2 regions of the Parashewanella spongiae genome follow, and region 1 is predicted to be linked to the other one. Evidence: predicted binding sites of a transcription regulator. Region 1 holds the regulator's gene; the other holds the start of a gene.

Region 1 (16,333 bases):
TCGCGATGAATGGCGAGCAGGGATGGATCTTGATGAGTTAATCAAAGAACTGCAAAATACGGTTAATGTGCCTGGACTTACCAACGCTTGGGTACAGCCGATTAAAACCCGTATTGATATGCTCTCGACTGGCATTAAAACCCCCGTAGGCATTAAAGTCAGTGGTGATAATATCGAGCAACTGCAACAAATCGGTGTTCAAATTGAACAGGTATTAAATCAACTACCGCAAACGCAATCAGCTTACGCCGAACGGGCCAGCAGCGGCCGATACATTGATATATCTCCTAAACTAGACGTTGCAGCACGCTACGGCATGAGTTTAAATGACATTCATGATGTAGTTCGATATGCCATTGGAGGCCAGACTATTGGTACCTCAGTGCAAGGTGAGGAGCGTTACCCCATCAATCTTCGTTATCCACGCGCTTTACGTGACAACATTGAAAAATTGCGCCAATTGCCTGTTATCACTAAGTCAGGCCATTATTTGCCATTAAGAAATTTAGCCGATATCGACATCATCCAAGGTCCACCCATGTTAAAAAGTGAAAATGGCCGTTTAATTTCATGGGTCTTTGTGGATATTAAAGACGTATCCATGGGTGAATACATTAAAGCAGCCCAAACAGCTTTGCAGAAAGAAGTCCGTTTACCGCCACGATACAACTACAGTTTTGGTGGTCAATACGAATATATGGAACGAGTTAAAGACAAGCTCACTCAAGTCATCCCAATGACTTTGATGGTGATATTTGTATTACTCATGATCACTTTTGGCTCCAGCGTGCAAGCTAGCGTTATCATGTTGAGCTTACCTTTTGCACTAGTCGGCAGTGGCTGGTTTCTGTATTTCCTCGATTTCAATATGTCTGTTGCTGTGGCGATAGGCCTAATTGCCTTAGCGGGCGTCGCGGCTGAGTTCGGCGTTATCATGCTGATCTATCTAAACAACGCCATTAAAGAAGCCAAGGCCGCCGACGAATATCACACCCAACAGGATTTAAAACATGCATTAATTCATGGTGCAGTAATGCGAATTCGCCCGAAAGCGATGACGGTGGCAACCATCTTCTTCGGTTTACTTCCCATCATGTGGGGCAGTGGTTCAGGCAATGATGTTATGCAAAAGATCGCAGCGCCTATGGTCGGGGGGATGATCACGGCACCATTATTGTCTTTACTCGTTTTGCCTGCTATTTACTTATTAATTTATAAAAAGAAATTCAATTATTAATAAAAATTAATCAACAAGTCGTCGATTTAGACCGCTTTACAACGATAATAGTTTAATAAACATGCTATAAAACCGTATCTTTTGAAATGAAAGGTACGGTTCCATGCATTGTTTTATTCGCCAAGTCATTTTGTGCACGGTATTACTCTTTAACTTTTCAACGATAACCATCGCACAGCCTATCAAAGGTAGCTTTGTTGCGACTAAAACCTGCCCTATGTACCAATCAAAAAATCATCATACCAATCCTGGTGGGTTACACACACAAATCAATACTCATTACTCACTCATCGAGTTTTTAGGTACGAAAGAAAACCCTGAGTGGTATCGTGTATATACTCAAGCCAATCAATCTCCATTGCGCTGGGTAGAAGCATCCTGTGGTTTTGTACAAATAAATGATGACGGTGGTGGTGATGGTGGCAGTGACAGTTGCTCCGTCAGCAACCAATTTGACTCTCATGTACTTGCATTGAGCTGGCAAGCGGCTTTTTGTGTGACGCATTCAAGTAAACCTGAATGTATAGCGATTAAAAACAATCCGACGAGTTCTGAGTGGCAATCTTTTAGTCTTCATGGTTTGTGGCCAAATAAAGATAAATGCGGCACCCATTATGGGTATTGCGGCTCTGTTTCACATCAACCAAGTAATTTCTGTAGTTACCCACAAATATCACTGAATACTGACGTTAAGCAACGGCTTGGAGCGATTATGCCAAGTGTTACCTATGGATCTTGCCTTGAACGTCACGAATGGTGGAAGCACGGTACTTGTGAAAATAATGATCCAAATTTATTTTTTACTTTAGCCACAAATCTTGTTGAAAACTTTAACAGTACCCGTTTTGTTACTGAATTTATTCAGCCAAATATCGGAAAGAAAGTCAGTTTTCAAGATACCATTGTGGCTTTTGATAACAGCTTTGGTGAAGACGCACACCAACACTTAAAACTAAAATGCACCAGTGGCTTATTGGTAGAAATTAACCTCGCATTGCCAAAAGTAGTAGATTCCCACACGCCATTAAAAGAGTTAATCACTACAAGTTATCAAATCGATAAAGGAAATTGCTCCAACACTTTTATGGTTTACCAGCCTGAATAATCACAGGAATTTATAACGTGGGCTCTCATGAAAAGAAAATTAAAAATAATAATTTATATTGAGTTGTCAGTTTAGGGATGCTGCGACTTAGGTTATACCGACGTATAATCCAAACAGAGTAATTTACGGTTGCAGCCAAATGTCTACTTCAATTTACCTTTCTAGTGAGTCCAAAAGGATAATTAAACTTGCATCCAGTAAACTTCATGGGATGGAGAAAAGAGTTTTTATGGCCGAAGTATCCAAAACCTTCTGCTGTGGGAGTCCACGCTTAACTGAAACAGAATTTGGCTGGTGTCGAAAGGCTGTTGCGCTTGGGCTTCATGAACAAGAAACGGGCTTCGAGTGTTTCGGAAACTATGACGGAAAACCTCGAAGTGAAGTGAGTCAGCCTCAATTAGAAATAGATATTAGAGCGTTAGTAGATCCTGAATCGCAAGCCGACCCGAAGTTTAAAAATACGTTTGTGTATACCCGAATTACAGCGAAAGGCGTCAGAAAAAAGTTAATTGAAGAAAAAGGCTGGCTACCTGAAGAATTACCTAAAGAAAGAACCATTAACGACATATTAAATCGACTGGGATACAGACTTCGACGAGTCCAAAAAACTAAACCCCAAAAAAAATTCCTCAAACAGACGCTATCTTTGAAAACGTAAACAAAATCAATAAAGAAACAACCGGTAATAAAAAAGTCATCCGTATTAGTATCGACTGTAAAGCGACAGTTAATGTTGGTGAGTATTCCCGTTACGGTAAATCTCGTAGTGCTGATGCTGTTCAAGCGTTGGATCATGATATGGAAATAAAAAAGAAAATGATCCCGTTCGGAATTCTTAACCTCGACAATGATCAACTTCATGTTTTTTATGGCAACTCAAATAAAACAAGTGACTTCATTTGTGACGCACTTGAATGGTGGTGGGATTCAGTTAAAAGTGAAAATCTAGAAGTGGAAGAACTCATTATTTTTTCAGATAATGGTCCTGAAAATAGTGGCTGTCGTACTCAATACCTGTTTAGATTAGTAGCGTTTAGTGAACAATCGAAACTCAAGATTCGAAACGTCTACTACCCGCCATACCACAGTAAGTACAACCCGATAGAACGAGTCTGGTCATCGTTAGAGAGGCATTGGAATGGCACATTACTGAGTACAGCCAAAACGGTAATAGAATGGACAAAAACAATGACATGGAAAGCGATGAGCCCAGTAGTCAATTTAATTGATAAAATTTACTCAAAAGGAGTCAAGCTCAATAACAAAGAAAAAGAAGAGCTGGAAAGTAAAATAGTCAGAAATAGTGAATTACCAAAGTGGGATCTTACAATCACTCCAATTGCGGTAGATTTTTAAATGCTAGATCCCTTAGTTGCTTTACTCTGTCGGAAATAATTAATACTCATCCGCATTCAAGGCAATACTTGGCAATTTAAGCCTATTTTTTCTCCTTCTTGCATTACTTAAAGTTAAAGGTAGTAGTCATGCTGACAGCCATTCTTTTAGCCTCTGGCTTAACCACCACTATTAATGATACTCACTGGCAAAAGACCGAAAATATTGATGGTTTTACCAACCTTCACACTACAGAAATTATCGCGAAGTCCCATAACGGACAATTCAGTTTATCTTGCCATAATAAACAACTAAAAATGATGGTAACCAATACAAATCACGATGATAATTTTAAAAATGTTAGTTTTGGAAAAGTTGATAAAAACCCTGGCGTTGAGCTTGTAGGCATTAATTCTCAACAAGGATTAACGGCTCACAGAAGTAGTCATTGGACAAATTGGGCTGGCTTGCTGAGACAGATGACTAAGGGAAGCGTTGTAAGATTTAGATTGCTTGATGGAAATAATAAACCAGTTGTTCTTACTTTCAACTTGTTAAAAGGAAAAGCTGCAATTAAACAAACGTTGAAAAACTGCAACTTTAACTAGTCATTTGGGTGTTCAGCCTAATTGATGTTAGTTTTTTAACTTATTGATTTTCTGTAAGCGAACAAATAAGGATACCTGTAAATGGTTTTCACCTTTAAAACCACTTAGTCGCCATTTCGGTTAAAACAACAAAATCTGGCATTTTTTTGAATTTGAAATTTTAGCTAACATCATTTAGAAAGAACTAAATGGACATATTACCTTTACATGTTCCTAACTTTTTAAAACAACGGAACTTTCTCCTTATATCTTCACATTATTTAGGCTGAGCCCCCAGTCATTTAGCCATAGACAGGTAAGAGCCCAAGCATCTTTAATATGTGGCAAACCATTATCACCACCCCATAGATCAACACTAGCCATGCTACTGTTGCCCCACCCGGTGTTTTAAAAGTGACACTATTCGGAAAAAGTTTACGCACTTTTAACGCCATTAATGCTGGTGTTATTGCCACAGAAATCGCACCAGCTAATGCCGCAAACCCTATCGCTAAAATAAATCCATTGGGGTAGAACACTCCTAAAACAGTTGGAGGAACAAAAGTAATGAGCCCTGTTTTTATTCTTCCACCCCATGAATTATCAAAACCAAACAGATCAGCAAGGTAATCAAACAGCCCTAAACTTACCCCTAAGAATGACGAAGCAACCGCTAAATTAGCAAATAGTGTGAGCAGCTTAGATAATAGATTACTGTCAACAACATCGGTCAATGCTCCTACCATTGCCCCCATGTTGCCGCCCATATTAATAATATTAATGAAATCATTACGCTGAATATTGCCCATAGTGACCACTAGCCAGCTAATGTAGATGATTAACGCAAGCAAAGTGCCCACTAAAATCGCTTTAATGACTTGTGACGCGGACTTATCATAATGTTTGACTAAACTTGGAATAACACCCTGATAACCAAAACTGGCTAAACCAATTGGCAAAGCAGCGAGCATATAAGGTGCATAATGTGAGTCAGTATTAGGCAACCATAAGTTTACAGGATCAATTTCCCATAACAAATTACTGGTCGCGAAGAAAAAGCACAGGATCATCCCACCGAGCATAATGGTCGAGATCCGGCTCACTTGCTTCGTGCCCACAATCACAAAACTTGCCAATACCACAGAAAATAACAAGCCTGACCATTCTGCTGGCAAATGAAGACCTGCTTCTTGGAAGCTGAGATCCACTATCGAACCTCCGCCGCTGACGTACGCATAGGTTAATACATACATCAAAAAAGCAATGGAGATACCGTTGACGACTCGCCAGAACTTTCCAAGAATATTTTTAGCTAAACTATCAAAGCTGACCCCAGCTTCATAATGCAGGTTCGCTTCCAATAACAGCAGGCCACCCAACACCATAAACAACCAAACACCAATTAACATCAACACTGAATAGCTAAACCACATCCCAGAGCCAACCACAGGCAGCGAAAACATCCCCGCCCCAACAGCCGTTCCAGCGACAATCATTGCGCCGCCAATGATCGATTGTTTCTTTTGAATTCCCTTTTCAGATATTGGCATTAATTTAATAGTCCTTGTTCTACACGCTGCGTTTGATGCACACCGTTAATCAGTGTTTGTTTTAAAGAGGGATCAAGCAACTGGTTTAATTGTTGCCCAATATCATCCACTTGCGCTTGTTGCTGTTGGCCTAACAACCCCATGTCCTTCAGTTTGACAGTAAGGGTGGCATACAGTTTTTTATCGTAGAACTCAGGAGCGGCAATACCATGCAGCGAGCCTATATGTTTAGCAAGCTGATGGCTTTCACGCTCTAAATCAGCGCGTTCAATATCGGGTTGAAGTGCTAATAAGTTAAAGATAATGGCGTATCGTTGTTGCATTTCGCTGGTGGTTTCTGCCAACAATTCGAGTTGGCTAGCTCCATCAGATTGGATCACTAAGTGCTCAGTATCGCCTTGTTGTGACGTGGTGATTAACTGCTGCTCTATAAACAAATTAATCATGTTTTGAACATACACATCAAGAGATTCAATTTGAAGATAAAGCTCTGCTTGCAGCAGTGGATATTGTTGTTGAATCACTCGATAAACTTTATCAAAACAACAAGATTCTAAACGCAAAATGCAACGAGCAATAAGAGATGGCAATATCAACAAGTGAACGATATTGTTGCGGTAATAGGTCATATTACGGGCTTGTTTCTCATCCAAAGAAATAATGTCACCCAGAGGATCCGATTCAATAGTGAATTTATTAAGCTCTAGCCCTTGCTCTAGCAGTAACTTAGCATCACCTTCAGGTACTGAAGTGAATTCAGTGTACGGCACAGTAACCAATAATTTTAAATATAAAGCCAGTTGCTTTTCGAGCATGGGTCTTTCTAACGAATTTTGCTTGGCGGCCAGTAAGATCAAACTAATAAGCGTGACTGAACTTGCGGCGGCAGCTCCATTTATCCCCGTCATGACTTGATTAGCCAGTCCATTCACCACAGGCGTAAGCCACTTAGGTTTTTGCTCCGTATCAAGAGCCATTTCTTCACGCCATTGGGGGGCGTTGGCAGATAAATACTGCTGAATATTAATTGGCTCACCAAAATTAACATAACCTTGACCAAAGTTGCCGAGTTTACGTAGGGCGCTAAATACCTGCCATACGGATTCTTTCTGTTTTTTCTTACCACTTAACTCTTTGTGATAAGTCGACACTTCCATCACATGATCATAACCAAGATAAACTGGTACTAAAGTGACCGGACGCTCAATGCCACGCAACACGCTGTTAATGGTCATCGCCAACATACCAGTTTTAGGTGCTAATAAACGCCCCGTACGAGAGCGGCCGCCTTCGGTAAAGTATTCGACGGAATAGCCCTTAGTAAACAATTGATCTAGATAACTACGAAACACCGCGGTGTAAAGCTTATTACCACGAAAACTACGGCGGATAAAAAACGCGCCACCTTTTCTAAACATCGGGCCTGCTGGCCAAAAGTTTAAATTAATCCCCGCAGCGATGTGTGGCGGCACCATACCTTGATAATATAAAATGTAAGATAAAAGCAGATAATCCATATGACTGCGATGACAGGGGACATACACAATTTCGTGACCATCATGATGCAGTTTACGAACAGACTCCGCGCCCTTGATATTGATGCCTTTATATAATTTGTTCCATAACCAAGTTAAAAAGCGTTCGGCAATTCGCACTAAACTATCCGAGTAATTGGCTGCAATCTCATTCAGATACGACTCTGCTTTTTTCTTCGCTTGTTCTTCAGTAATTTTCTTACTGTTGGCCTCTTCCGCAATAGCTTTCACAATGGTCGGAGATTTTAATAACTGCCTAAACAAGGTTTGACGATTTGGTAAATCAGGGCCCGTCATTACCTTACGCTGACGACGGAAATGTACTCGAGCAACGCGCGAAAGTTTGTGTGCAATAGCTTGGTCGGTGCCATGCTGCTTTGCCATATCAGCCAAAGATACTGTGTTTGAAAATTGAATAAAATTATGCCGACCTAAAAACAAAATCATTAAGCATTTACGCAACCATGTCGGACTTTCACGCTCTAATACCGCCGCTTTCATGGTGTCTTGCTCTTTACCCGGCACACGTCCCCAATACACGCTTACCGGTAACAATTGAATATCGAGTTCAGCGTCTTGCTGATGAAACTTTAGAAGATTCTGAAAGGGAATTAAGAAACGATTGCTCGAAGGCTTGTTCCGAAATAGCGGTTTGGCAGACTCAAGACATACAACTCGGGGCAATGTTGTACCAGCAATCCTAATACTATCGTAAGGACTCGGTAAACCAAGTTCCTGAGCGGTTTGACTGAGCACCGCGATATCACTGACCGACTCAGTTTTCATGACATACACAACCGGCTTATCCGCTTGAAGATTCAAATCTGAAAATGGGTTTTGAGGAACGATGACACTATGAACGAACCATTTCTGCAATAAGCGCAGCAACTTAAAAAACCAAGAGTTATGTTTACCCATAATGCTAATTTAATTCTAAGATCACAAAAGACTGTGGGCTAGGATAACAAACTTAACCACAAAATTCATAAGTAAGCCTTAATTCGGTAGCTGATCACTACTTCATACCAAATTATTATCGGAGTGAACCAAACCTACAGTTAAATATGTATTATTGATTAAGACTTGCACAAAGGTAGTTACTGTATATAATACCAGTAACTGTATAGACAAACAGGCGAAATTATGAGACCACTGACTCCAAGACAGTCTGAAATCCTTGAGCTCATCAAGTGCAATATTATTGAAACCGGTATGCCTCCGACTCGCGCTGAAATCGCCCGTCGTCTTGGCTTTAAAAGTGCCAATGCCGCTGAAGAGCATCTAAAAGCACTGGCCAAAAAAGGTTATATTGAAATACTCGCTGGTACATCTCGCGGCTTACGACTCACTCAAGAAATTACAGAGCCCGATCTAGGTTTGCCACTTATCGGCCAAGTCGCGGCCGGAGAACCTATATTAGCCGAACAACATGTTGAGCAGCATTACCAAGTTGATGCCACCATGTTTCGTCCTGCCGCTGACTTTTTATTACGCGTCCGTGGCGACAGTATGAAAAACATTGGCATCCTTGAAGGCGACTTACTGGCCGTGCATAAACAGCAGCAAGCGGTGAATGGTCAAGTTGTTGTGGCCAGAGTTGAAGATGACGTTACGGTTAAACGTTTCGAGAAAAAAGGCAAGGTCGTATATTTACATGCCGAAAATGATGACTACCAACCAATAAAAGTCGATCTTACTCATCAGCAATTAACCATTGAAGGATTAGCGGTTGGGGTTATCCGTAACGGAGCTTGGTTATGATATCGAGCGCCATTCCGCTTCATCACCCCGGTATTTGGCAGACCGCTACAACCACAAATCAGCCTCAAACCGTAAGTACCATGAGTTCTGATACTTCCGGTATTGATGAATTAATTCAACTCAGTAGCAAAATGGCTCAATTGAGTAAATTAGGTCGTTGGATTGTATTAATTAACCCGCCTTCAATCGATTATAAGTCGATCCTTTCCCAAGCAGGCGTGTCAATGAATAAGGTTTTGTTAGTCCACGCTAGAGACGATGTCGAATCACTGTGGGCCATGGAAAAAGCACTCACAAGTGGAACCAATAGTGCTGTCATTTGTTGGGCAGCAGAGTTAGATGCAAAAGATAACCGCCGACTTGAACTGGTGAATAAAAGTGCAAAAGCCATTGGCATTATTTTGCAAACTCAACCTAAAACGTCCTCAAAAACACTAGATATTGACGCTTGGCAAAAACAATTTATCAATGCTGTTCATTGATAAACAAAACCCTACACCCCTTAAAAACTCACGCTCTTTACCATAAACAATGACTTAACCGAGCATAATTCGGTTATTTTTTCAGTAAATTAGCTAAAACATGATCTTGATCAATCTCTGACCAGCAAGTAATGTAGGCTCCAGTAATAATTTATTTCCTTGTTACTGCAAGGCGATTATCGTCTTTTAAAATCAAGACAAATGTCTTAAAGAAAAACCCAGTTAAAGCTGAAGTACGACCGATCAGTCTTGTTTTACGATCATTTAGGAGCTTGTTGGTTCCCTGTGATTAAAACAGTCACATTCATGATTGGTTTCAAAAATGATAATTCAGAATTAAGCGCACGTGTGGTTAACACCGGAAGTCGTAATAACAAGCAATATCAAATTGATACACTGATAGTGAAATAATTGCTGACGCTTGTAGCAGCAGTCTTTGTATTAATTTGAAGTGAACTCACCACAATGGCACTTTGATATCAAGCTTTTTAGGGAACTGAAGAGTTTACATAGAGCAGAGTATTCCTGTGTGACTTTTCTTTGTAGTTGCTTTTCGCAATCGGCAGAGGAGACGTCTAGTGAAGCAATTGTTGTATTGTTTATTGGCTGCAGTGTATGCGCCATCCGTCTGGGCAACAGATACGCCCTTAAATATGACGCAGGGAGTAACAAGAATTAGTCATGAGGTCTATCACCTCCATATGACAATATTTTATATTTGTTGCGCGATTGGGGTGGTTGTCTTTGGTATTATGTTTTATGCCATGTTCAAACATCGTAAATCCAAAGGGGCGGTTGCCGCTAATTTTCACGAAAGTACAAAAGTGGAAATTCTTTGGACTGTTATTCCCTTTTTAATCCTAATCGGAATGGCTATTCCTGCCACCAAGACTCTGATTGATATGGAGGATCCAAGTGATGCGGATCTAACCATTAAAATTACCGGGTCTCAGTGGAAATGGCATTACGATTACTTCAATGAAGGCGTTGGTTTTTATAGTGTTCTTTCTACGCCGAGAGAACAAATAGAAAATCAAGCCGCCAAGGGTGAATTTTACCTCAAAGAAGTAGATAAGCCTTTAGTGCTGCCTACCAATAAAAAGATCCGCTTTTTGGTGACCTCCGATGATGTGATTCATTCATGGTGGATGCCCGCTTTTGCCGTCAAAAAAGACGCCAACCCCGGTTTCATTAATGAGGCATGGGCACGGATCGATGAAGAAGGCACCTTTCGCGGTCAATGCGCTGAGCTATGTGGCAAAGATCATGGATTTATGCCTATCGTGGTAAAAGCTGTATCCCCAGAAGCCTTTGATACTTGGTTAACATCTCAAAAACAAGCTGTCGCTCAAGCGGCTGAAACCGCAAAAGCTTCTTTATCAAAGACGCTGACTAAAGATGAGCTGTTTGCTAAAGGTGAGCAAGTGTATATGGCACATTGTGCCGCTTGTCACCAACCTAATGGAATGGGGCTTCCTGGCGTTTTCCCACATCTTAGAGCAAGCCCTGTTGTCATTGGTCCAGTAGAGCATCACATTAGTGTCGTGAAGCACGGAGTCACTGGGACAGCGATGCAATCATTTGAGAAACAGCTGACGGCTGAAGAAATTGCTGCTGTAGTTACTTACGAGCGAAATGCTTGGGGTAATGACACTGGCGATGTGGTTCAAGCCGTTGATGTTAGTAACCAAGGACAGTAAGGGATAACGATGACAACATTAAACCCTCAAACCAATGACGACGTCACTGTCCATGATGATCATGATCATCACGAGCAACCCAAAGGCATTATGCGTTGGATTTTGACGACAAACCATAAAGATATCGGTACCTTATATTTGTGGCTAAGCTTCATTATGTTTTTGACCGGCGGTGCCATGGCAATGGTGATCCGTGCTGAGCTTTTTGAACCGGGTTTACAATTGGTTGAACCTAACTTCTTCAACCAGATGACCACGGTTCATGGTCTTATCATGGTCTTTGGCGCTGTGATGCCAGCTTTTACCGGCTTAGCAAACTGGCTTATTCCGATGATGATTGGCGCACCCGACATGGCACTGCCAAGAATGAATAACTGGAGCTTTTGGATTTTACCCTTCGCGTTTTTAATCCTCTTGAGCTCTTTATTCATGGAAGGTGGCGGCCCGAACTTCGGTTGGACATTCTACGCTCCATTATCAACTACCTACAGTGGTGATAGTACCGCCCTATTCGTATTTGCAATCCATATCATGGGGATAAGCTCCATTATGGGAGCCATCAACGTGGTAGTTACCATCGTGAATATGCGTGCACCAGGTATGACATGGATGAAGCTGCCATTGTTTGTGTGGACGTGGCTAATTACCGCTTTCTTGTTGATTGCAGTAATGCCTGTTTTGGCTGGCGCTGTCACCATGGTTCTCACTGATAAATACTTCGGAACGAGCTTTTTTGATGCTGCAGGTGGTGGCGATCCTGTCATGTTCCAGCATATTTTCTGGTTCTTCGGTCACCCTGAAGTGTACATCATGATTTTACCAGCTTTCGGTATTATCTCAGCCATTGTTCCGGCCTTCAGTCGTAAAAAACTGTTTGGTTATGCCTCAATGGTGTATGCCACATCAAGCATTGCGATTTTGTCCTTCTTAGTGTGGGCACATCACATGTTTACGACTGGTATGCCGGTGGTCGCAGAGCTCTTTTTCATGTATTGCACCATGTTGATTGCCATCCCAACTGGGGTAAAAGTATTCAATTGGATAGCCACCATGTGGCGTGGCTCACTGTCCTTTGAACCACCAATGCTGTTTGCCATTGCCTTTATCGTGCTGTTCACATTTGGGGGATTTTCTGGCTTAATGCTGGCTATCACTCCCGCGGACTTCCAATACCATGACACTTACTTTGTCGTCGCCCATTTCCATTATGTACTTGTGACAGGTGCTGTATTCTCCATTATGGCCGCCACCTATTATTGGCTGCCGAAATGGACCGGATATATGTACAGCGACACATTGGCCAAGTGGCACTTTTGGTGCTCGGTGATATCAGTGAATGTGCTGTTTTTCCCAATGCACTTTTTAGGTTTAGCAGGCATGCCGCGTCGTATTCCTGATTACAACATTCAGTTTGCCAATATTAATGAGATTGTTTCTATCGGCGGTTTTGCCTTTGGTTTATCTCAATTGATTTTCTTAGTGTTAGTGATCAAGTGCATTCGTGGTGGTGAAAAAGCGGCTGCAAAGCCGTGGGATGGTGCAGAAGGTTTAGAATGGACTATCCCAAGCCCAGCACCTTATCACTCATTCACCACACCACCGGAGATTAAGTAATATGACCGCACCCAAATCCAACAAAAAGCTGATCTACTGGTTAGCCTTCGGCTCCATTGCCATGTTCGGGTTTGGGTTTGCCCTTGTGCCTTTGTACGACGTCATGTGCAAACAACTCGGCATTAACGGCAAAACCAACACCATAGCTAAATCGTATGATCAACAGCAAGTTGTTGATAAAACTCGCACCATCAATGTGGAGTTTGTCGCGCAAACCGCACCGGGTATGTCGTGGGATTTTGGCCCCACGATAAACCAAATAAAGGTGCACCCCGGCGAGCTGGTACACACAGTATTTTTTGCTAACAATACTTCTAATACTAGGATGATTGCGCAAGCGATACCGTCAGTCTCTCCCGGGCAAGCCGCGATTTATTTTCACAAGACTGAGTGTTTTTGTTTTACCCAACAACCGCTCGAACCCAATACGAAAGCTGACTTACCTCTGGTTTTTTTCGTGGATCCAGAACTGCCTGAATCCATTACTACTTTGACACTCTCTTACACTCTCTATGACATCACAGGTAAAACCTTAGGAGCGGCATTAGAGAAAGCGCAAGGAGCAAGCTAAATGAGCACACATCAAAGTTATTATGTGCCAGCGCAAAGTGCCTGGCCCATTGTCGGCGCCATCGGATTATTTTTAATCGCCTTTGGTGCTGGACATTTTATTGCTCAACTCGATACTGACTCGAGTTGGGGTTTTTATACGTTATTAGCAGGCGTTGCGACCATTTTATATATGGTTTTCGGCTGGTTTCGCACGGTTATCAGCGAATCCATGAGCGGCTTGTATTCAGATCAGATGGACCGTTCATTCCGCCAAGGAATGAGCTGGTTTATTTTCTCTGAAGTAATGTTTTTCGGTGCGTTTTTTGGCGCATTGTTTTTCATTCGCATTTTTTCCGTTCCCTGGCTCGGCGGTGCATCAAACAATGCCATGACACATGAAGTGTTATGGCCAACATTTGAAGCCGTTTGGCCGCTAATCACCACACCTGATGGAACCAAAACTGAAGCGATGGCTTGGACAGGACTGCCACTGGCAAACACCCTCATCCTGTTAGTGTCATCCGTGACACTTCATTTTGCCCACACGAGTTTAGAAAAGAGCAAACGTACTGCGCTGAAAATATGGTTAGGTCTAACCATTGTTTTAGGTATTGTTTTCCTCTTCCTACAAGTCGAAGAATATACCCATGCCTACACCGAAATGGGGCTCACGCTGCAATCTGGTGTTTATGGCAATACCTTCTTCATGTTGACTGGCTTCCACGGAATGCACGTCACGCTGGGTACAGTCTTCTTAATCGTGTTGTTTTTCCGAGTATTAAAAGGCCACTTCACACCTGAAAACCATTTTGGATTTCAGGCAGGTAGCTGGTACTGGCATTTTGTCGACGTAGTTTGGCTATGCCTGTTTGTTTTTGTTTATATCTTGTAGTTGGATAGATAACTTTTAAAACGGCGTTGGATTTGGGTGAAGCCACCCAAATCCAATAGCCAAAATTAACGCTACAACCACTAATGCTGAGATTAACACCCTACGGCCTAAATAATGGCTCATGGGATGTTTATTATCACTTTTGACCATAATGACTAGGGCTCGACCTAAATTAAAAATGATGAAAAGCAGTAGAAGTACTAATACTAGTTTAAACAGCAGTAAGGTATCCATCGGATCTCCTCGTAATCGATTGTTTAATCGCAATGTTTTAGGTTGTCTACTTACTCTGTCTTTATTTTGTTTTTTAATCAAGCTTGGGTTTTGGCAATTAGAACGTGGCAATGAAAAACAAACCATGGAGCAACAACTGCAACTTAGACAACAACAAGCGCCCCTCAGTTACAACGAAATTCTAATCAACTCAACACAACAGTCGTTAACTGGATTTAATTTATCCGTACAAGTCAGTCCAACTGATACTCCTATCATTTTTTTAGATAATCAAACATTCAAGAACCGTGTTGGTTACCTTGCCTACCAAGTCATGCAGATCTCTGTAGACCAACCATGGTTGTTGGTTGAGTTAGGTTTTATCCCAGTAACCGCACAGCGCAGCACTTTACCAAGCTTACAACCTTTTACTCATACAGAATCATTATCTGGCCGAGTTTATCAACGACAGATCAATCCACTTAGCCATGATCTTTTTGCTGAATCAGGAAACCCTACAAGAATTCAGAATCTCAACATTCAGCAGTTATCTCACTATATTAATCACCCATTAGCACCGCTGGTGTTACAGCCTGAAACGGTGGTTTATGACCAAAACCATCAACCCCTTGGTAAGCCGTGGCAACCTCTACCGCTTTCATCGGATAAACATTTTGGTTATGCCGTGCAATGGTTTTCAATGGCTAGCGCGCTGTTATTCATTGGATTATTTGTTTTCTACACTCACCGTAAAAAAATAACAATAAAGGAGCACGGATGAACTCCCCGAAAAAGAAGAACACAAAAATATTATTTATGTTGGCTGCGGTATTTTTGATCCCCGTCATTGCCGCTAAATTAGTTCTCAATATGAACTGGTATCAAGGTGCGGCAACCAATAAGGGTGAACTGTTGCCTGAAAATCTCAGTTATCAAAATTTGTTGATGGAAAATCCCAATCCAGAGAAATGGCAACTGGTGTATTTATTACCGACTCAATGTGAGCAAAATTGCAAACAACAATTGTATCTTTTACACCAAACTTACCTCGCCCTTGGTCGTGAACAAGATCGTGTCATCCCGCTGATTGCCACGCAGCCGAACAGTGACTTAACAGCCCTTGCTGATTATCAATTTGAAACAGCAAAAGCCAGTAAAGCGCTACAACAAGAGCTGCAACAGCAACAAATCATTATTGTCGACCCAATTGGAAAGCTTGTGACCCGTTATCCGATGCAGAGCGATCAGCAACAATTATTGCTGCAAGGTAAAGCTATGATGAATGATCTTCGAAAAATGCTTAAATTATCAAGGGTTGGCTGATGAAATTAACTCACATATTAAAACTGACCATTGTCTTTGCCTTTATCGTCATTTTAATGGGGGCTTATACTCGCCTCGCTGATGCAGGTCTTGGCTGCCCCGATTGGCCCGGTTGTTATGGACACTTAAAAGTGCCTTCCCAAGCCCATGAACTTGAAAAAGTCGAAACCCATTTTCCTAACGCCGAGATAGAACCTGAAAAAGCATGGCTTGAGATGATCCATCGTTATCTTGCGGGTATTTTAGGGTTAATGGTATTAGGCATTCTCATTTATTGTTTAAGAAAACAGAATGCGCCTAAATTTTTGCCCAGTTTTATTGCCGCTTTGATAATTTTTCAGGCTTTACTGGGCATGTGGACCGTCACCATGAAATTGATGCCTGTAGTGGTCATGTCTCATTTACTCGGCGGATTTAGTTTAATTTCATTACTGTTTATTTTGTACC
Region 2 (16,333 bases), 1.5 Mb from region 1:
TTAAACGACCAAGGGTAAACAAAACCATCCCAACCAGCTAAATCAAAAGGGTGCCACACTAATGATGTGTGTTGATATTTGTCACCAAATTTACTGATAAGCGCAAAATCGCCTTGCTCTACGACAGCATCTTGCAATTCTGGGGTGCGAATATCACGTTCGCAATAAGGTGCAGACTCTAGCAGTTGACCGTATTCGTTACGAAAATGCTTTGGTATTTCGACCATCGAAGCGGACTCAATAACAAATAAGCGTACGTTGTTGTAGCTGTTAAATTTTAGCTGATAAGTTGTTCCACGAGGGATAACAAGGTAGTCCCAGCGTTTAACTTCTAATGCACCGTATTCGCTATAGAGCACGCCTTCACCTTCGTGAACGAATACCACTTCGTCACAATAAGCATTACGGTAAAACTCTTCAGTATCTTCAGATACTTTTGCCGTATAAAGGCTGACATCTGAGTTAAAAAAGATCTTATTACGTGCGCTAAAAAAGTTACCTTCACGATCAGTAAGTTTCGAGTCTAATTTATAGTTTTGAACTAAAGAATCTTCCCAGCTAAAACCATGCTCCATGTGATATGGCGATACAGAGCGCGCTTTACATGGCATGTTATGATGGTATTTATTGGAATAAATATTAGAAAATCCATGAGTAGAAAAAAGCTCCTCACGGTATAACTCGCCATTTTCCTTTTCAAAAGTAATGTGACGTTTTGCAGGGATTTTCCCTTGTTTGACATAAAACGGCATGGCTTTTATTCCTTCGTAAAATGAAAAGTGTGATCTACCTAGCAATTTAATTGCATAACTCAATAAAAAAAAGAATAATAAATCGCTTAAGATCATCAAAAATATAGATGATGTTTTAAAGCCTTGATATATAGGTGATGAGAATGAAAATAGACATTGATGCATTTCATGTTATGCAAATTATTGTAGATGAAGGAAGCTTTGCTAAAGCGGCTGAAAAGCTACACAAAGCTCAGTCAGCCGTGAGCTATCAAATCAAAAAGCTTGAAACGCATCTTGGTGTTCAATTATTCAATCGCGATCAATATAGAGCTCAATTAACGCCACAAGGAAGTGTGATCTTAAAAGAAGGGCAAAAATTGCTGCAACAGCTCTCAGGTATTGAAAGAGTCGCTAATCGTTTCAGTGATGATTGGGAACCCAGTCTCGAACTTGTTATCGATGGTGCTCTACCAATGGATCCCATTATGAATGCACTAAAACGGATGACCGAGCACAATATCCCCACAAAAGTTCAGCTCAATACAGAGTTCTTGGGTGGCGTTCAGCATCGGTTTGAACGTGATAATGCCGATTTGATGTTGGTGAAAGATTATCGAACAGGGCCAAATTATACGCCTATAGCGCTACCTACAATAACGAATATTTTAGTTACTTCAAATCAACACCCTTTGGCTAGCAAGAAACAAGTAGAGCTCTATGAACTGCAAAAGCATGTTGAACTGACCATTGAAGATTCCGCACCAAAGAATAACCTTAAAGATGAAATGCAATTTGGCGGTGATAAAGTGTTTTACCTTTCAGGATTTCGTATTAAGCGAGATGCACTTGAACGAGGACTCGGTTTCGGGTGGTTGCCCGATTTTTTAGTCCAACCTTATTTAGATGCGGGGAAGTTAGTCGAAGTGGATTTTGTTGGTGGTAGCCGTTACACCTTCACCCCTCAGTTAGTATCGTCCCTTCAACGTCCATTAGGTCGAGCGGGTAAGTTATTTACCGATCTGATTTTAGAAGAGTTCTTGCAATCGTAACAGTTTTTATCGTAGTTTATTCTGATTGAATAGCGACCAACCAAAGGAAATGACAATGAGTCGACAAAGTCACGAAGTGGATTATGAAATTAAAGGGCATGATATGCAGCTGGTGGAAGTGGAGCTGGATCCACAAGAAACTGTAGTGGCAGAAGCAGGGGCGATGACTTATATGGAGGAAGACATCGCCTTTGAAGCAAAGATGGGTGATGGTTCAGAACCAGACGCAGGTTTCTTTGGCAAATTAATGAGTGCAGGAAAACGTGCCATATCGGGTGAAAGTGTGTTTATGACGCATTTTACCAACAATGGTTTCACTAAAAGACGAGTAGCCTTTGCCGCGCCTTATCCCGGAACGATTTTAGCCATTGACTTAGCACAATGCGGCGGTGAGCTAATTTGTCAGAAAGACAGTTTCCTTGCCGCAGCGATGGGAACGAAAGTAAGCACACGATTTAACCGTAAACTAGGTGCTGGCTTCTTTGGTGGAGAAGGTTTTATCCTTCAAAGTTTACAAGGTGATGGTATGGCATTTATACATGCGGGCGGCACCTTAATAAAGAAAGAACTCAATGGTGAAACATTACGTGTCGATACAGGGTGTATCGCGGCATTCACTCCAGGAATTGATTATGATATAGAGCGAGCTGGCTCAATGAAGTCAATGTTCTTTGGCGGCGAAGGACTGTTTTTAGCGACCCTTTCAGGTCATGGAAGTGTGTGGCTGCAAAGTTTGCCGTTTTCAAGAATGGCAGATCGTATTATCGCAAATGCACCTTCTTCTGGTGGTAGTAGTCAGGGAGAAGGATCGGTGTTAGGCAGCATTGGTCGTATGATTGATGGTCGTTAATCGATCAAAATACTCACAATTCACTAAATAATAACAATAATATGAAATTAACTCGACAACACTTTATTTTTCTCGGCCCATTATTTTCATGGGCTTTTTACTTTTTCCTCATATCGATGGGTTTGGATTCAGATCCGGCCATCACCGCAGGTATTACTTTATTGACCGTAATATGGTGGGTGACAGAAGCAATACCCATTCCCGCAACTTCTCTGGTTCCTTTTGTTTTGCTGCCATTGTTTGGAATAGTCGATCACAAAGGAGTGGCTGCGTCATTTGGTAGCCACGTTATCATACTGTTAATGGCGGCGTTCATGTTGTCAAAAGCATTGGAGAAAAGTGGTGTCCATCAAAGGCTTGCCGTTTACATGGTAAAGTTTGTGGGAGTGAGTAGCGCTAAAAGACTCGTATTTGGTTTTATGTTGGCGACAGCTTTTTTAAGCATGTGGATATCGAATACTGCCGCTACGCTGATAATGTTACCTATTGCTCTAGCTATTTTAAATGGAGTTAATAACCCCAAACTGAGTATCGCACTTATTTTAGGCATCGCCTATGCCGCGAGTACAGGTGGAATCGCGACACCTATAGGTACACCACCCAATGTAATATTTATGGGAATTTATGAACAACATACAGGAGAGACATTCAATTTTGAAGATTGGATGAAAATTGGTGTGCCAATTGTTTTGGTGGCAATTCCGTTAATGGCATTGTGGCTTACCCGTGGTATTAAATTAACAGATAAAATTATTCTTCCTGAACAAGGAGTTTGGAGAAGCGAAGAGACACGAACTTTAATCATTTTCGGGTTAACCGTTTTGGCTTGGGTAACGAGGCATGCACCTTTTGGCGGTTGGTCTGACGCTTTAGATATTGATCTTGCTGGCGACAGTACAGTAGCACTCACTTCTGTTGTAGTAATGTTTTTAGTGTCAAATGGCAAAGGCGGTCGAATTCTCAATTGGGAGAGCGCAAAGGACATTCCATGGGGGATGTTGTTGCTATTTGCTGGTGGTATTGCGCTTGCTAAAGGAATGTCGGCTTCAGGTTTAAGCAACATGTTAGGTGAGTGGTTATCGTCCATGTCCTACATTTCAATTTTTGCACTGGTATTACTGATATGTATTGTAGTGGTGTATTTAACTGAAATTACCAGTAATACGGCCACGGCCACATTATTGATGCCTATTTTGGCTGCGGCAGCATCAGGCGTAGGTGTTATGCCTGAAGTTCTTATGATCCCCGCGGCAATGGTGGCAAGTTGTGCCTATATGCTTCCGGTTGCAACGGCACCGAATGCCATAGTTTATGGAGCAGGAAAAGTTGCTATTGCCGATATGGTGCGAGAAGGGGCGAGTTTAAGTTTATTTATGGCACTACTTATCGGTTGTTTTTGCTATATTTTATTAACTTAGCCTGAGCTTTGCGTAACAAAATTGATAAGAGTGCCTGTTTAATCACTCCGGGTTTAATTCCTCGCCCCTTGGGGAGAACTAACATAAAAGGTTTGTGTTTTGTCATAGCTGCGTAGGCTGGTATCCAGCGACTTTCACTAAACAAGCAAAAGGCGCTAGACTATCGACATAAAAAACTGTGGTTACTTCGTTTCCAATCTTCGCTGGAGTGACGATAACGTTAAACGATACCTCGCTGCTCATCTAGGGCGGGGTGATTCATTCAACAAATAGTATAATTTTACTAATTGCGGATATACTTATTTCTATAAGTAAAAATTAAAAACGTATTGGCTTTCCAATTTCATCTCGAACATCTCTTCTTAAACATTTATCTGAACACCACCTTACTTTAACCGAGGTAATCTTTAATTTACTTGCAGCCCCAAATGGCAATGTGTTTATTTGTACAGGTGTCATATGAGCAAGGAGGCGCCAACTTTGTGAGGTGCAGCCATGTTACCCGTTCCAACGAGCCTACCATGGAAAGCTTACCCAGGAATGAACTGCACTGCTGAAGATGCGTCAGCAGAAAGTGAGCCAGCAAGAGAGAAGCTCTTAAAGCATACAGGGAGTTATGGCGCTACAGAACAAGCTTCACCCACTGTTACTATTAAAGTGACAGCTCCGACATCAAAAACTCGCGTTGTGGCGAGCCGATTGATCGACTTCAATCACCTTCAAATTCCACTCCCTGAATTAAATAAAAACTTACTCGAAGAAATCGAATCAGAAAAAAACGAAGCAATAGATCAAGCTAAAAAAGAAAGTGAAGAAGCTAAACAAGCAGGGATTCAGCTTGCTAAAAAGAATTTTTTTATAAAACTAGTCGGTTCAATCATTGCTTTGGGGGCTTTAGCACTAGCTATAGGGCTTGCAGTACCTACAGGCGGTGCATCAATTGCCGTTGCGGGTATTTTAGGTGTGGTATTCGTGTTATCGGTTTCTGATACGTTTTGCTCATTTATTGACTGGCGGCAGAAAGTGAATGGAAAGGAAGGACTGCCAATGGAAGGTGACTTCATTGGTAACTTAGTTTTTGGAGCCTTGAGGTGTTCGAAGTTAAGCGACAAGAAAAAAACGACTATTGCTCGGTGGGTGTCTGTGGTAACTACACTGGGGCTTTCTGTCGGCTTGTTATGGACGGAAAGTATTAGCCCAAAGAAATTTTTAAAACCTTCAACAGTCATAGAAAATGGCGGGAAATTAGTAGATAAAGCGACAGGAAAGTTGACAAAGTATGCTGATTTTTTGAACGCAAGCGAAGTTAAGCTTAGAGAAGAAGAAAGTGAAGCTGATATAGCAAATCGTGAAGCGAAAATTAGAACACAAGGTTTTGCAGATATTTTTAAATTGAATGAATTAAGGGGGGAAGCGAATCAAGTGCTTTCAGAAAAGCTAGAGAGTAGAACATTAGAAGCAAGAAAGCAGCAAAGAGCTAAAGCTCAAGAGTTTGCAAAAGTAAAAATGTTTAATCAGCAACTTGAGACCGCTGTATCTGAGTTACCTAAGCAATATCAATCGTTCATTTCAGAGTTTGATGAATTAAAAAAAGCATCTGAAATTAAAGCAGTGAGTAAACAGCCTACAGCCACTTTAAGTCCATTCACACCTTCAAAAGTAAAGTTGGAACCTGCTAATGATGAGATAGCGGATAATATTTTGAAAACATCGCAAACCGCAGTTGAAACGGCAAAAAAATCAATAGAAGATTTAAAACAATATGAAATTCGCGCAGCCAAAAGAGTATTTATCGGAAAGTGCTTAAAAGGGTTTTTTTCATTACTTGGTATTGGTGGAGCTATTGCAGTAACAACCTTGTCTGGCGGAACGGGTGGACTGTTACTGGTCTTGATGACGGGTAATTCAGTATTAGCATTTTCAGATGCGATAGCGGCTTATCAAGAGTGGCAAAATAAAGTTCATGGTCGACCTGAATTACCACTAAAGACCGATGGTGCAGGAAATGCATTTTACAGGTTATTAAGCAAGACGAGTATGAGTGAAGCTAATTCCTTGAAGTGGGCCAAAAGGCTTTCAACAGGGCTGCATTTATTGCTTTCAGCAGGTTCAGCATTTCCTAAGACGGGAGAAGTAGGCAAGGGGATAGAAGAAGCCAAAAAGTTGCTTAACCCGCTTTGTGAAGGTATTGCAAAAGAGCAAAAAGAACATGAAAATGAGGAGCTAGAAGATGTAAAACTTCAAAGTGATTTAGCGCTTCTTTCAAGAGATCTCGCTTCTGAGCAAGTCTATGATTTGCAAATCGTGCAAGGGTTTAGCCGAACTCGAGAAACCTACATTAGAAAATGTAACGAGCTACGTATGCGTAGAATTGCACTTGAATTAAATAAGTATAAAAGTGAAATAGCCAAAGCCAATAGATTTAAGGAAAATGCTTTAGCTTTGCTATCTCAGTTACCTCCAGATGTCTCTGCAACTATTGATAAGTTAAAGGCACAGACGCAAAAAATGGCAAAAAGAGTGGCTTAATTTTATTGACTGGTTATTCGAGCATTTATTCTTGCTCTGTGGTGCTAGAAGCCCACTCTAAAAATGCTTCTTTTGTTTTTTTATCAGCCTGCTGCCACCAGTATTCCAACATTTTTTTTGCCTGAACGGTTTCACTGTCTGTTGTTACGATGTGCTTAGATGTGGATGCTTTCGTAGAGTGAACAATAGATGATTCGTTTGGGCTTGATAATCGCGTTTTTTGAGCGATGAAATCTCTAAAATTTTGATGGGTACTACCGTGAACAACTTGAGATAAAAAACCACTTTCTTTAACTTGAATTTGCGTTATTTTATATTGAGTTTCACCGTCATTTCGGCTAATGACAATCTTGGGTTTTTGTGCATAACGCTCAGGATCATTTGAAATGAGATCACTATCGCTTTTAAGTTGGAATAAATCATCACCATCAATGAAAATGCTGATTATAAATGGAGCGGATTTTACAAATTTATGGCTGTCTGAAAAGTCATCGACAATGAGTTCATTATATCTAAGAGCAATATTGTGCATTCCATTAGTTAACGGAATGCTTGATGTTCGGCTAAATAAGCCAGACTTAATTGTAGTTCCATCTGCAGCTAGAAACTCAAAGGAATCAGGAATGCTGAGCTGAGCAGCAAAGCTGCTAAATGAACTCATGAACACAGTGAACATTGGAATAATTACTTTAGTGAGTTTAGTCATTTTGTTTCCTAGCGATTATTTTTGTAATTAGGTCGTTCAAGCATTTGAATACGCTCTTCAATATAACTAATGGCTTGACGACATTTCCCAAGCCGTTTATGCATGGAGAGTATTTCATTTTGTAATTTTAGTTTGTCACGGCTTAAGCAGCTTTCTAATTTTAAATCTAATTCATGTATTCTCTGCTCAAATTTTGATACCCAATTTAAATGTTTATTGAGTTCTTCGTACAGTTGATGGCTACTTTGCATGACGTTACTGGCAATCCATTCAAAACCACTTTTTTGGTGGTTTTTTTTCTGGCGTGAAAGGTAACGAGCGCGTGCACTGGCTTTTTGTTGACGAACTGATTTTAAGTTGAGGTCGGTCGTATTTAATGCACGCTTAACAGCTGAAAACTGATCTTGAATACGCAAACAACTTGTTTCGATTACCTCGGTGGTTAAACCAACTTTAATTCTTTTTTCTAACTGCGTAATGCCTTTTCTTATCTGGTTAATACAAGGGCCCAATTGAGCACCTGTTTGGATAAATAAACTCTCATTGAAACGGTCAACGTTTTGTAGAAGTGTTTTTTGACCTTTTGCTAGGGCTGAGTCGTGCTGTAAAACTTCTTGTTCTAGCTTTTCTAAGTGACGTTTTAATAGACTTAAAGATTCGGTGAGTCTCAAAACCATGCACTCCATGCAAGATGTATCGACATAATGATCACGACACAGATAAAGATAGGTTTTATAAAAGGTGAGCCAAATCGAATAGCGAAATGAGCGCCAATAAAAGATCCTAACATCATGAACATACCCATGGCTAACCCGATGGTAAAATTGACCTTACTCTGAAATAAAAATATCAGTAATGCCGTCAAATTACTGATCAAAGTCATGGAACGAGCAAGAGCACAACTATTGAGAAGAGGTAATTGAAAAAGCTTAGAGGATGAAATTGTCCAAAACGCACCAATGCCAGGTCCCGCAAAACCATCATATCCTCCCCAGAAAAAACCTGTTAACCATTGATAAAGTTTGTTGGGTTTAGATTGTGGTACTTGAGTGTTTTTACAGCCAATGGCGTTCGGATTTAATGCTGTATAAAGCGCAACAGCAATGATCATAATGGGCAACATCTTAACTAACCAGTCATTATCTATCATTAAAACAATAGTGCTGCCAAGTACTGCACCTAAAAAGGTCGCTATTGCGCAATGGTACCAAAGGGTTGGTGAAAAAAATTGTTGTCTGAAGTAAGTCATCGCTGACGTAAAAGAACTGAAGCAAGCGGCTAATTTGTTTGTGCCAAGTGCCATATGAGGAGGGATACCCATCGATAATAACGCCGGTATAGACAGCAATCCACCTCCTCCGACTACAGCATCGATAAACCCAGCACTGACACCGACAGTGAGTAAACTGAGCCACTGACTTGTTTCTAACAACATAAGCATTTACTTCTAGAAAGTGCAATTCGCTTCATTGAATGAAATGATCCGTTTAAATTTTAAAAGATTCGTTAATTCATTTTAAACATAAATTGGTTCGACTGCATTATTCAATGACTTTGCGAAAGGGCGGTAATGCATCAATTAGTGATTTACCATATCGTTTGGTTATTAGACGCCTATCCAAAATAGCGACTCGTCCATAATCTTGTTCCTTACGCAGTAATCGACCACAACTTTGTATTAGCTTTCTCGAAGCGTCAGGTACGGTGAGCTGCATGAAGGGATTACCACCTTTGAGTTTTATATATTCAGCGTGAGCTTGTTCAACTGGTGAGGTTGGTACCGCGAAAGGCAATTTAGTCACTATAAGGTTGGTTAAATAGTCACCGGGTAAATCTAAACCTTCTGAAAAGCTACCAGTACCAAATATCACACTTGGTAGCTGATCATCACAACGTTCAGTATGAGTCTTTAATAACTGTTGCCGAGGCTGTGTACCTTGAACCAGTATAGGGACTTTAACTTTTGATTCTACAAGCTCAAGGGTTTTATCCATTTGCCAATAAGATGCAAATAGCACTAATGTGGCCATTTCACCTTCGATAAGTTTAATTATTTTTTCAGCAAGCTCTTCAGTGAATAAATCGTGAGTGGGTTCAGTCTTCATATGTGGAATAAATAAGGTGCCGTTATTCTCATAATCAAAAGGTGATTGAAGCGCTAAATAGCGACTACCATCTTGCAAGGATAATCCAACTTGATGGCAAAAATGGTCAAATTTATTTAAGGCCCTGAGTGTTGCACTACAGAGCACAACACCTGCCGCTTTTTGCCACAACATGTGCTCAAGCATAAATCCAACTTCGATGGGAGAAGCTTGCAATAGATAATCAGTTTGCTTTCCTGTTAATAGCTCAATCCATCTAGCAGAAGGAGCGCCTTTTGCGCTGTCCTCTTTCGCTATAGACTTCCAAAGTTTGGCTGTATTTTCTAATCGTTGAAGCATAAACCCTGCTTCAGTCACGAGTTGCTCGGCTTGATGTTTAGGAATATCACCATCTTTTATTGCTTCACTCAAAATAGACTGAATTTTCCCTAACTGTTTGACTGCTGAATTTGAGGATGACGTGAGATTTTCAGCTGGGATCACCAAACTTTGAGGGATTTTGCCGTGTTCGAAGCGCCAGCGAGATTCAGGGTTATCGAATTGCTTGAGTTGTGTGTCAAGAAATTGAGCAACCAAATTAGAGGCGCTGACCATTTCAGAAATATGATCCATGATGTTTTGTGCAGGACTAATTATCTGATCGCTTTTAATTTGATTTTGTAATTTGGAAACCGTTTTATTCAGTTTTTCTAACCAATCTATGGTGCCCCTTAACGTGGCTTGGGCACTGGAAAAGTCACGAGCAACAAGGGGAAGGTGATGTGCTTCATCAATGACATAATAAGCTTCTTCAGGATCAGGCAAAATAACACCGCCACCCAATTCTAAATCAGCAAACAATAAACTGTGGTTTACTATCAGTACATCCCACGTATCCATTTCATCACGTGCGCCATGAAAAGGGCATAATCTGTGGGCAGCTACTTGACGATGGCATGAGTGTTTATCGGAAGATATTTGTTGCCATAGATGGTCAGGGATTGGTTTCGTGAGGGTGTCTATTTCACCATTCCATTTACCTTCATGAAAATCTTTAAGTAAGCTTTGTAGCAAATCGATTTGGCTTTGATCTGGTTTTGTTTGCCACATCGCAACTTGAGCACCAGAATCAGAGCCAATCATCATTTCTAATTTTGATAAGCATACATATCGCTGCCTACCTTTTACTAAGCCAAATTTAAAATTTAGTTCTGACTGAGCTAAAAAGAATGGCAAATCCTTATGCAAAAGCTGTTCTTGAAGGGCCACGGTTGCCGTAGCAATGACGACTTTTTTCTTTTGTACCAAACCTAGTGGAATGGTACCTAATAAATAGGATAACGACTTGCCAATGCCTGTACCTGCTTCAACAACAACGATCCGACGATGTTTGTCATACTCACCAGCCAAGGTTTTTGAAATCTCAGCCACCATATAATTTTGCTCTCGGCGAGACACAAAATTAGGTAAAGCTGCTGCTATGTCTTTATAAATAGCGCGGATTTGAGTTTTAACTTTGTCAGCAAGCATAAAAAGTCGGTATCATGGCATAGAGTATAGCTGTATATAATAACAGGCTTAACGGAGTGGGTGTACAAAATATTCCAGTGTTAACAATGTCAAAATGTTAATAACTAATACCAATTACAGTAATTAATCTCTCACTCAGCATGAGCTAAGGAAAGTTACGGAAGAAAGTATACCGATGAGTTCTCGTCAGTCCAGTGTAGACTGGAAACGAAGTAACGACAGTTTTGTATGTCGGTAGTCGAGTGCCTTTGCTTTTTTCTATAAAAGTCACTGGATACCAGCCTTCGCTAGTATGACAAAGATTGGTACTTTCTAAATCGCTCGATCCTTAAAGGGTTTCAGTGCAAGGCACAAGCTCGAAGTACTATATTCCCTACGGCCGCCATACAAAGCTGGCGTTCAACGCACTTCGTGCTTTTGTCGGGACAATTCAAGAACGTGCAACGCAGTAATGGAAATCTTTAGCCTTGCCCTTCGGGAGCTTGTATGCGCACACTTTGGTTTATAAAGAATACTTCACAAAATTATCTCAACGTAGATAACTATGTTTTCACCAATTTCGATTGCACGTTGAGCACATACATAGCTCTGAGTTAAGCAGTAATTGGTATAAACACAAATCATGGTGTTTATGAAGATTATTTAACGGGAATTATTCGCACCATTTGTATACAGTACAGTATGTTTTTAATAACTGTTTGTAGTGTTTAAATGCTTCCGAGTTCAGCGACGAAACCATCAATAGACATTGAAATGCAACCAATGGCGCAATGCAATGTTGGAAGAATTGAAGATGAAAATGTTGTTAAGTTAAGCCGATATTTTCAAGCTGAAAAATTAGTTGATATTGAACATGAAATATCATCACTCTCATTAATAAAAAACGTCTCAGATCTTGAACAGTGGCTCAATCAATTACCATCAATTGAAGGAGTAAGCTTTCAAGTAATACATGAGGGATACTACAGCGTACAAAAACCTAATCCACTTTCTTGCTTTAAAGTTTATTTATTAATTAATGATGAAAAAAAACCTTGGTTAATTAAAAGCTTAAATATACATGCTGATTGTGAATTGAATGTAGTGACCAAAGACTCTACCAAAAATGGAAAAATTTATTCAATACAAGAAATTACTAGTGATGGTAAAGAGTACATAGAAATCAGTTCAGATATAGTTAGACCAGCTTCCTCTGGCATTGTCGCAAAACCACAATCCGTAGCGCGTTCGAGAGTAAATACTGAGTCACAACTAATACTGAATGGATCATTTTTTGAAGAATGCCAAATTCTCATGCGTCGGTTTCTATATCAACCTGTTTCTGGGCAAAACCTATCAGTTGGAGAAATAGCTAGACCAATTCATGGCGCAGTTCATGGAGCTAGAGCGGCAATGTGGATCCCTATATTGATTGCTTTAAGGGCTGAGTTTGGCGAACAACAAGCCATTAATTACCCGAGAGAAAATATTCCATTATTAATGAAAGCGGCATTGTTACATGACTCTGGGCGTAAAGGGGAAGGTAAAGACACCCCTGTATGGGAGAAAAAAAGTGGCGAAAACTGTGAAGATCATTTACTTGCTATTGGCTGCAGTGCTGAGCTAAGTGCTAATTATAAAAACGCTATTATTGGTAAAGATGATGAATATAAAGTAAATAAAAACTTCGACGCCCAATTAGTGCACGATGCAGACTGTTTGGAAATTATGCGATGTAGCAAAAAGTTCTATTTTAACCAACTGAATACAGTAAAAAAATACAGCTCAGATAAAAATAAACTTAAAGAAATATTTAAAATTCTTGATTGTATACAATGCTTTATTCAAGCTCAAGAAGGGAAGCAAGGTTGTGATATTGATACATCTGGACTCAAGTTTCATCATCTTAAAAGCTGTCTTAATCCGTTAACATCCCCCCCTAAACAAGAACTGGAATTCGCTGATAACGTTTTGCACTTTCAACTAAAATTGTTAAGAGAAACAATGCCAACTTTATTTGGTTTATTGGTTCAAAGTACCGGAGGTTTTTCTGAGGATATTTCAAAAACAGTTGTCACATGTAAGCCACTGTCGAGTCAACATGATGTCAGTGAAGTTATCAATATAGAATCGGCAAAAAACACCTTACTAATGGGCAAACTTGCCAATGTCATGGGGATTTTAGTTCCTGATATGCGACTGTATCAGGACAACGGTCGCTATTATTTAGCGGGAGAAAAGGTTGATGAAAGCAATTTTCGAAAAAAGCAGTTTAATGAGATAACAAAACCAGAACTGGCAAAAATATATTTGGTTGCGTCGGTGCTTGGAAATCCTACGGCTTTTATTGATAAAACAGACCAGTGCTGGGTATCAAAGACTGGACAAGTATTGTTGCCTGATTGGGAGGCAAGTGGAGAATACGGTTTTCCCTCAAAAATGGAGAGAAAAGTAGGGTGCTTTGGATCAACTGTTTTCGAACTTAATGGACTGTTAAATCCAAATTCGTTGAGCGCTGAAAAGCTTGGTGTTGCGATACCTCCGGAATTTTTGCATAAAACGGCTGAATTACTAAAGACCATTCCTGAAAAGGAAATTTGTAAAGCAGCGGCTCAATTGCTCAACTTGCCAATTGATGAGTTATTACTACTTATTGAACGATTTGGGCCTGATAAACCTTACGATTTAATGCGCCTAAAACGGGTTGTGATGGAAAGAATCGCTTATTTAGGACGAGTATTCCCTTCAGCTTGCAAGTTACCGTTAACCCCTGCCGAATATGGTGCAATAAAAGCAAGTGGCGTTCGAGGATATTCTATTCCTCTTGATTCTGATGAAATCAAAAATCATCAAGCAAAATTTTATCAATATTACGATGCTCAACTCCAGCCTAAAACGGCGTGTTGGCTAAGGCTCACACCAGAGGCCACACACCAACTTGCCGAACGCTTAGGCTTGCCGATTGAACTGCAACATCCATTAAACAAAATAAATAATACCGTCGAATGGTTGCAAGACTCCCCGGAAATGACAAATCAAATCCGATGCAGCATTTTAGATACATTAGAGCAAATTGCATGGTTAAAAAGTGAATGTCAAAGATTGTTTAAAAGCTCGCGGCTACCAGAAGTGCAAGAAATAAGCATTTTTCTTCGACAATTTGAAGAAATTGAAACGATTTTAAACGACTTTTTAACTTGTAAAAATGGTGATGTATTACAGATAAAACCTCATATAAATATAATTAAAGTGTTGCCAAGAATATTCCCTTCTAGGGTACTAACTGCAGAATTTGATCCCAAAACTCAATTTAAATCAAGAGACTTTCGTTATTACAGGGCGTGGGAAAACGAAACAAAAATTGCGGTAGAGCATGATAAGTTTCTCAGTGTTAATTTGGAACTCCCAATTAATGGGGAGCAAAGTAAATCGCTGGCAATACAGTTTTTTGGAGATACAGCTGCAAATTCGCAAGCTTTACATGGAGTCGTTAAGTTAACCGTAAATGGGGAAAAATATGAAGATGTAGCCTCTTTGTTTAAAGGATTAGAATTGATCGGTGTATCGGATGCGCGTCAGACTAAATTGTCTATCCAAAACCAATACTTAGATTCAATAGCGCAATGTTATGGGGTTGAATTAGAAGAAAAGTTTGAACATCATGAAAATATTAATCGTGAGTGTTGGCTGCAAAGGCGTACGGGCTTAACTCGTGAGCTAAATTGGCAAGAGAATCATGCTGTAATGAATGGGGAGTGGGTCTTTTATCGACCAGAAACTGATTCAGTAAAAAAAGCTGAGGGTGATAGTTGTATGATTCTTCATAACTATAAATTATATAGGAATTTCCCACAGCAAACGATATTGAATATTTTCCATTCAGGAGAGAACCTGTTGTCTCGAATTGAAAGGTTAAGGATCGGACAGCTAAAATTTGTCAGTTCAACATTTCCCAAGTCCAGCTCTGAAGGAGCAAACTTTGTTTTTATGAAGTTATGCCCACACGATGAAAGCACAAAGGGGATGTGTTGTTTTAAAATTAAACCCTCAACTTTACTCAGAACAGACATCATTGTTTTCCATTATACCGCAACCCAATGTGGTGTGCTTAATCGGCACAAAGAAAGTTATAAGCCAAGCGCTGTAACGTTCAAAGGTATGACAAAATTTGAACATAATGAAACCATTTTACCATTTATCAATTTTGAAGAAGTCCAAGCACTATCTGAATCGTCGATGATAGATGTAAATAATCACGTACTAAGGGATAGAGAACAAGGGCATAATACCTTACCTGATCAATTGGTTAATTGGTCTGATGGAAGGCCTTTGGCAAGTTTTTTTGAGCAACTTAATTTCACTGGAATCAAAACTCTTGAATTAAAAGAGCTTGATTTAACTCAAAAAGTGCTAGGAAATAAATTATTACAAGCTGAATTATATAAATGTAAATTGACAACAGCCCAATTTGCGGCAACCTTGTTCGTGCAGTGCAGCCTTATTAAATGTATTTTTATTGATAGTGAGTTAAATAAAAGTGTAATTACAGTCCGTAACCTAAAATTTGAACAGTGTAATTTTAGAGGTACTGACTTAAGAAATTTAGAGTTTGATAATTGTACATTTGTAGACTGTGATTTTTATGAAACTAAAATGGATATTAGGACAATTCAGCAGTCATTTTTTACTTTCGACAAAATCGATTTTTGCTCAAGTGATGATGAAAGATCCATACATAGTGTGAGGTTACTGCAACACACCATCTTACTTGGTGAATCTCCAGACTTTAGGGAGTACGCCAAAGCGCCTAAAGTTAATTTATTTACTCGGTTGACTAGAGCCCTAGGTGTTAAGTCGCAGTTCAGTTCTTTGCGACAATATCGATATCTTAAATTTGTGGAAGCAGATTATTCAGTTGAAAAGATTGAGATGATGGAACGTATAGGCTTGTTTACTGACCATGAAGCATGGAATTCAGTAGTCCAAAGAAGAGTCCTTAACGAGATTAAAACTAATCCCTCTTATTATCCAAGTAAAATAATTGAAAAAAGATTAGCATATTCTTTTAAGATAAAATTTAATTTGGCACCGAACACTACGGAATGTAGGGCTGCAAAAGTTATATTGACTAATTTTAAAGATTTTGAGCTCATAAAGTTACTGCGACAAGTAGATAGTGAGAAGATAGAGCTACATCATTTAAAACACATGAAATTATTTCCTCAAGGATTTCTGGATTTATGCGCTCTAGACATATTGAGTAAAAAGGAGAAGTTTGAGTACATAATGGATTACCTTTGCATTTATATGGAAGACAAAGAAAGGAGTCTTCAGGATTTTAATGAAAGAATAGATATGTTTTTTAAAGTCATTTACGCCCCTCAACTTTCAGTAAAAATAGCGGCTCGACTTGAAACGTTACATTTTGATAGTCAGTTAATATACACTTTCATA

Evidence for each region. Region 1 encodes LexA, which represses DNA repair genes until DNA is damaged. Its sites were predicted from a motif close to TACTGTATNNNNATACAGTA; they were not measured.
Region 2: dinG (ATP-dependent DNA helicase DinG) is a predicted target of LexA. The motif match lies at 10,929-10,948, and genes of this name have one in related genera.

The regions. Positions count from the first base shown of each region.
Region 1 is NZ_CP037952.1:47,428-63,760, reverse strand. Features, by position in the region: gene E2I05_RS00250 (efflux RND transporter permease subunit) at 1-1,237, shown strand, start outside; gene E2I05_RS00245 (ribonuclease T2 family protein) at 1,341-2,342, shown strand; partial or broken gene E2I05_RS22875 (ISAzo13 family transposase) at 2,482-3,698, shown strand; gene E2I05_RS00230 (hypothetical protein) at 3,827-4,285, shown strand; gene E2I05_RS00225 (aromatic amino acid transport family protein) at 4,567-5,814, opposite strand; gene plsB (glycerol-3-phosphate 1-O-acyltransferase PlsB) at 5,814-8,267, opposite strand; gene lexA (transcriptional repressor LexA) at 8,493-9,110, shown strand; gene E2I05_RS00210 (cell division inhibitor SulA) at 9,107-9,592, shown strand; partial or broken gene coxB (cytochrome c oxidase subunit II) at 10,171-11,277, shown strand; gene ctaD (cytochrome c oxidase subunit I) at 11,302-12,906, shown strand; gene E2I05_RS00195 (cytochrome c oxidase assembly protein) at 12,908-13,477, shown strand; gene E2I05_RS00190 (cytochrome c oxidase subunit 3) at 13,478-14,350, shown strand; gene E2I05_RS00185 (DUF2909 domain-containing protein) at 14,366-14,584, opposite strand; gene E2I05_RS00180 (SURF1 family protein) at 14,502-15,344, shown strand; gene E2I05_RS00175 (hypothetical protein) at 15,341-15,886, shown strand; gene E2I05_RS00170 (COX15/CtaA family protein) at 15,886-16,333, shown strand, end outside.
Region 2 is NZ_CP037952.1:1,584,852-1,601,184, forward strand. Features, by position in the region: gene E2I05_RS06190 (homogentisate 1,2-dioxygenase) at 1-752, opposite strand, end outside; gene E2I05_RS06195 (LysR family transcriptional regulator) at 896-1,783, shown strand; gene E2I05_RS06200 (TIGR00266 family protein) at 1,839-2,633, shown strand; gene E2I05_RS06205 (SLC13 family permease) at 2,675-4,051, shown strand; gene E2I05_RS06210 (hypothetical protein) at 4,547-6,580, shown strand; gene E2I05_RS06215 (DUF2057 domain-containing protein) at 6,606-7,286, opposite strand; gene E2I05_RS06220 (primosomal replication protein) at 7,295-7,963, opposite strand; gene E2I05_RS06225 (sulfite exporter TauE/SafE family protein) at 7,954-8,727, opposite strand; gene dinG (ATP-dependent DNA helicase DinG) at 8,828-10,900, opposite strand; gene E2I05_RS06235 (SidE phosphodiesterase domain-containing protein) at 11,612-16,333, shown strand, end outside.